2 regions of the Planococcus faecalis genome follow, and region 2 is predicted to be linked to the other one. Evidence: riboswitches for the same ligand, from Rfam matches in the RefSeq annotation. Region 2 holds a riboswitch; the other holds the start of a gene.

Region 1 (3,162 bases), 960 kb from region 2:
TAGTCAAAGTGAGGAGTAGCGCCTCTAATAACTGTCCCTAGTGTGATAATTGCATCGTACTTTCCACTTAATGCCATTTTCTTCGCCACAAGTGGAATTTCAAAAGCTCCAGGTACCCAAGCAATCGACACATCCTCTTCACTAACACCGTGGCGTTTTAACGCATCTTCTGCACCGCCCAATAATTTACTCGTAATAAACTCGTTAAAACGTCCAACCACTATTCCGATTCGTAATCCTTCGCCATTTAAATAACCTTCAAAATGTATCGTCATTTAAGTCCATCTCCTCTAGTCGATTAATAAGTTGTCCTGTTTTGCTGTTCTTGTTGGTACGTTACTAAATCTTTAATCGTCAAAATACCTAGACCGAGACGTTCTGACACTTGTAACAAATCGTTAACACGCGCCATTGTGCCATCAGCATTCATGATTTCACATATAACTCCTGCTGGAGGTGAACCTGCAAGCTTGGCTAGATCCACTGCGGCTTCAGTATGCCCGGTCCGCTCTAAGACGCCGCCATCTTTTGCGATCAAAGGAAAGATATGGCCTGGGCGCTTAAAATCAGCTGCTTGAGCATCTGATTTTGCTAAACTAGTAATTGTATGAGAACGTTCAAAAGCACTAATGCCTGTCGTTGTATCTTTATGATCTACACTGATTGTAAAGGCCGTTCCATATTCATCTGTATTATGATCTGTCATAAGACCAATTTGTAAGTTTTGAGCGATTGATTGGGCAAGTGGCACACAGATCAATCCTCTTCCTTCGGTCGCCATCAAATTGACGATTTCGGGAGATGCGAATTCTGCCAATGCGACAAAATCGCCCTCATTTTCTCGGTCTTCATCATCAATTACAATGATGGCTTTACCATTCTTTAAATCTTCGATGGCTTTTTCTACCGTGTAAAACATGTGTGTCGCGCCTCCTCTAAAATCCGTTTTCTGCTAACCAGCTTCTACTGATTTTTGGTTCTGCTGTTTGAATTCGCTCGGTATATTTGGCCAGTAAATCACATTCGATATTGACCTTTTCACCAATTCCTTTTTCTCCTAATAGCGAATCTTCTTGCGTCGTCGGAATAAGAGAAATCGTCACAGTATTATGGCTAATAGCAAAAATCGTCAAAGAAATACCGTCTACTGCGATTGATCCTTTTAGCATCATATACTTCATCAACTGAGGTTCAAGCTCGATTGTTTTCGTGATCGCATTCGCTTCTTTTTTCACAGAACGGATAACGCCAACGCCATCAATATGGCCACTAACAAAATGACCGCCGAAACGTCCGTTAGCTGGCATAGCACGTTCTAAATTTACCTGTGAACCTACCTTTAATCCAATCATCGTTGAAGATTTCACCGTTTCTGGGATCACGTCAACGGTAAAGGTACTAGAACTGAATGTTGATACAGTTAAACAAACGCCGTTAATGGAAATACTATCTCCACGTTTAACGTCTTCTAAAATAAGCGTGCAAGAAATAGTTAACTCCATTGCTTGTGGCTTAGAGCGAACTGAAGCAACATGGCCAAGTTCTTCAACAATACCTGTAAACATTTAGGCACACTCCTCCATTCTGTTCGCAAAAACGTATTCAATTGTGGTCTTACGAGTTTTCGGGCGCTTTCCACCGTGGGGCATATAGGTGGTGAGGAAAGAATATTTCAGAAGAGTTTGAATCCATAACACAATGTGCCCTGCTTCTTTATCAAGTTGGCATAGTAGACGGCCATTTTTCGTACCTTGAAGAAGCTCTTTTTCCAGTGAGGAAATGAGCAGGGTTAAAAACCGTTGATTTGTATTTCCAGAGACTACTCCCTGATAAAGGTATTTGGTCATACAAATTCCTCCTTTCAATTTAAATGCATTGAAAAGAAGAGGCACATAACGAAGCCGATTTCTACATTCTTCTCCCATCCAGACTGTAACTGTCGGTGCCGGAATTTCACCAGCTCCACCGTTTGGACGCTTCAAACATAGTGGCCTATGCTTGCCATCGTCCAACCGGGTCACGGACTTGCAGTTTCCTGCTCACCGCCGGTAAGGAATTTCACCTTGCCCCGAAGAATTAGATTCGTAGTTTCGTCTCTTTAATAGTAGCATAGAAAGAAACTGAACCCTATAAAATAAGCTAAGATTTCCGACGAACTCCAGTGACCGCTAATTCTATCAGCCTCAAACAACTGCCTAGTTTAAAACATATTACCGTTTCAGAAAGGACGAGTTACTATGTCTCATCACCACACAGTGAAAGGCGTCAGCGTAGATGCGGAAACACGTTGTGCTCATTACCATTCAGCTATCGATCGAATTGCCATCAAGTTTTTTTGCTGTCAGCAATACTTCCCCTGCTTCGAATGCCACCAAGCTATAGGCTGTGGCAACCACCAAGTTTGGCCAAAAGACCGGTTCCAAGAAAAAGCAGTGCTGTGCGGGAGCTGTGGGCATGAACTTACTATCGATGAATATTTAGCCTGTGCATCTATTTGCCCTAGCTGTACTTTGCCTTTTAATCCAGGCTGCAACTTGCATACGTATCTTTATTTCGGATAAAAAACTGGAAGCCCTAGAAACGTGATTCTTTTAAAAAATCAATAAAGCCAAGTGAGAAACGATATCTCACTTGGCTTTATTGGTGTATAAAGACATTACAAGTTGCTCTCCTTTAGAGCGCATAATTCGTCTACCTGTATCTTCGAATCCCGCTTTTTGATACAAGCGTTGTGCAGGGATGTTACGCGCATTGACGCCTAGCACCACTTGATCAAAATCTGGAAACTCCATTTCCATAAACTCTGGCAGTGCATAGATAGACCCTGTCGCAATTCCTCGCCCCTGATATTTTGGATTCACAGAAAACCCTCTCAACAATAAGGCTTTTGGGTTGTTCGAATATTTTTTACGGTCTTCCGATTCATCCAATTCGAAAAAACCGGCATCTTCTCCGCGTGCTTTAATAATAATAAAATGCTTTAACGGATCTTTAGCATCTTTTTCAATAATTTCTATAGGCAATCGTGTAAATTCCAGCTGATGTGTTGGCAAATCGTAACCGATTGATCGTTTGGAGGAGTAGCGGTGCAATGTCACTTCTCTTTTTTTAATCACGTTAAGTAGACCTCCTTGTTTGCGTTCATTATCTCAGACTATCAGG
Region 2 (3,162 bases):
TTAGGCTGGACTGAAGGAAAAGTGAAGACAACACAACATCGTGCAATAAAAGCATTACGTGAAAAATTAATAGCTAGGGAAGGGGGAGACGACAATGTCAAATGACAAATGGACCGATAAATCCATCGAAGATTTGTTAAATGATTTCCCTTCAATAAAAGATAATCGAGCAAAAGAAAAAATTTACAGTCAGCTGGTTGATCAAAAGAAAGGTCAAAAGCGTCCGAAAAAATGGTTGCCCTTGCTTGTAGCGGCATTGGCATTTATTGCTTTTGGAATGCTGGTCTCCTCTATTATCAGCCAAAATGGCTTGGATGCTGCTCAAAATAAGGACAGTTCAAATGAAGAATCAGTAGCAACATCAACTGACAGTTCAGAGCAAGCTGATAGCTCGTCTGAAGCTGAAAGATCTGGCACTGAAGAATCAAATCAATTTTCTGTAGCGCAAGCAGATGAAGTGTTGCGAACTTCAGTTTACGAAGAAACGATTGGAAACCAGACATTAATGACGATCGGCTTAACCGAAAATGCTAACGTGGTGCCCGTTTCTTTTCTTGTTCCAGAAAATCAGATAACAGCAGCATTTGGAGATTTAGTACCATCATCGCTTGAATTGTATCAGCAATATGCAGACGATATTGACGAAACGCAATTAGGTTTCGATGAGTACCACCCCTATCTAGGTAATTTAGAAAAAACGGTGAAAGGAATACGCCACATCTTGCCGCAGGATCACCAATACGATTTGGCTTCTGCAAGTATAGGTGTGTATTTCAATACACTTTCGGCGACTTTTCCAGACGTCGCTGAAATTACAGTAGTCAATGAAGATGGTTCTGCAGCAGAATTTTCCCAGGTAGGATCTGTAGAAGCAATCAGTCCAAAACAGAAAGATGTTGCTTATTATTCATTTACAACGACAAATGGCGAAATTTATCTTGCTCCGGGATACGATAGTCCTTTCGCCGCAGCGACTGAAGCGATCGAAGCGCTTGCGCAAAGCCCAAACGACTTTTATCGTGCTACAATTCCACAAAATGTGGATTTTCAACTATCAGAAACTGGAGATTTGGTGCAAATTGATTTTGAGGGCTCAGTCGATTTAGAAACAATGGATCGTTTAGAAGCAGTTCGAATGATTGAAAGTTTGGCGTTGACTGCAGCTTCTTTTGATAAAAAAATAGCAGTAAAAGGGTTACAGTCTGATAGTTGGAACGGGTTTGATTTTACTCAGCCATTACCCGTTCCACTAGCGCCTAATTTATTAGAATGGCCAATACAATAAGGAAAAGAAGCGTTGTAAACAAATTTGTTTACAACGCTTCTTTTTTATACTACGATTAGGCTATAACAAAATATCGATTCATCTTCGGGGCAGGGTGAAAGTCCCTACCGGCGGTAATTGAACTCTGTTCATAAGCCCGCGAGCCGTAAAACGCAGGATTTGGTGAAATTCCAAAGCCGACAGTATAGTCTGGATGGGAGAAGGTGAAGGTGCGGACGTTTGTCGTTTACATGTAGACGGAACGCTTATTAAGTGTGCCTTTTCTCCCTTAAGTACTAGTGCTTAAGGGATTTTATATGTAAATGTTGGGTCCAAGCTTTTCTTCTGGTGAATCACGACAAGGAGAGAGGAATATGAAGAACAAAAAGTTACAAACGATGATTGTGATTGGGATGTTAAGCAGTATTTCATTTATATTGATGCTTTTTAACTTTCCATTACCTGCATTACCGGCTTTTTTGAAAGTGGATTTTAGTGACGTACCGGCATTAATTGCAGCCATCACGATGGGGCCAGTTGCAGGGATTTTAGTAGCATTCTTCAAAAACGTGTTGGATTGGCTTTTTGCAGGAAGTCCGACAGGTGTACCTGTTGGTCATATGGCTAACTTTATAACAAGTTTGCTGTTTATCCTTCCGGTTTATGCTATCTACCACAAAGTAGCGAATAAAAAAGGCATGATTTTTGGCTTAGCTGTGGGAACATTAACTATGGCAATTGGTATGAGTGTTTTAAACTATTTTGTGTTCTTGCCAATGTATACGTACTTTTTAAATGTGCCTGCTGAAACGGGCAATGCGTTATTTGGCACAATCGTCTTAGGGATATTACCATTTAACTTAATCAAAGGTCTATTGTTAACTTCGGTCGTCCTGCTAGTATTCAGCAGCATGCACACATGGATCGAAAAGCAAAGATCCTATTATTTATCATAGATATAGAAAAGCGAAAACAGCCGTGTAGATTTGACGGGCACAAGATGCACTGGCGAAGCGGCATTTTTTCAGCCGCATAGCCAGTGTGGCTTGTGACCCTAAAATATGGCTGGTTGAGTCTGGACAAAGAAAAGTGAAAACAGCCGTGTAGATTTGACGGAATTTGAATTAGCACAAATTAAAAGAAGGCGTACTGGAGGGATTCTCCAGTACGCCTTCTTTTTTGATTCAGTCTTCGTATTTTAACGGATCGCCTTCGAAAGATGCATCTGCAACTTTGATCGAATCTGTTGGACAGCCTTCAAATGCATCTTCCATGTCTTCTTCGAGTTCATCTGGAACTTGTTCTGTTCCCATGTTATTATCTAAAATAACAAAAGCGATTCCTTCGTCATCATAATCATAAATGTCAGGTGCAGCAGCACCACAAGCACCACAAGCGATGCAAGTGTCCTTGTCGACAATGGTATACTTAGCCATATTGTTTTCCACTCCTTTATCTCCGAACAAGTTCAGTTATACTATCGTATTTATTCTAAAGGTGTTTGAACAGTTTTTCAACCTAAAACCGTTAGGGGGAGCAAGCTTGTTAGTTACTGAACTCATTTTGGCCATTATGAAGACTGTCGATCGGCAGCGAACCGTCTCTTCTCCCTATCATTTGATAAAAGGAAAGAAGTCTGGGCAAACGATACAGGATATTGGTTATTTCGGCCTTTATCCTTATTTTGGCGTGTTGCCAAAACTGGATAAGAAAGCCTATGATCAAGTAGTTCAAGGCTTGTTTTCGCAAGGTTATTTACTAGCAAATGAACAAGTTATTGAACTATCCGAAAAAGCGTTAAAGTTAAGTGTTGCCCCGTCGTCGTTGAATGGTTGGAAATACCGAGGGAACGAAAATTTGTTTTTTAGTCGCTTGTCACTAATTGTTCAAACTTTGTC

Evidence for each region. Region 2 has a riboswitch for FMN ahead of AJGP001_RS10450 (ECF transporter S component). Riboswitches for the same ligand answer to the same signal wherever they lie in the genome.
Region 1: another riboswitch for FMN. It lies ahead of AJGP001_RS15110 (hypothetical protein); the one in region 2 lies ahead of AJGP001_RS10450 (ECF transporter S component).

Annotation. Positions count from the first base shown of each region.
Region 1 covers NZ_CP019401.1:3,045,507-3,048,668, forward strand. Annotated here, with positions in the region: gene ribH (6,7-dimethyl-8-ribityllumazine synthase) at 1-275, opposite strand, end outside; gene ribB (3,4-dihydroxy-2-butanone-4-phosphate synthase) at 299-919, opposite strand; gene ribE (riboflavin synthase) at 936-1,565, opposite strand; gene AJGP001_RS15110 (hypothetical protein) at 1,566-1,847, opposite strand; FMN riboswitch at 1,910-2,080, opposite strand; gene AJGP001_RS15115 (CHY zinc finger protein) at 2,238-2,561, shown strand; gene AJGP001_RS15120 (GNAT family N-acetyltransferase) at 2,628-3,116, opposite strand.
Region 2 covers NZ_CP019401.1:2,082,573-2,085,734, reverse strand. Annotated here, with positions in the region: gene AJGP001_RS10460 (RNA polymerase sigma factor SigX) at 1-105, shown strand, start outside; gene AJGP001_RS10455 (hypothetical protein) at 95-1,285, shown strand; FMN riboswitch at 1,362-1,494, shown strand; gene AJGP001_RS10450 (ECF transporter S component) at 1,639-2,220, shown strand; gene AJGP001_RS10445 (ferredoxin) at 2,449-2,700, opposite strand; gene AJGP001_RS10440 (YpbB family protein) at 2,807-3,162, shown strand, end outside.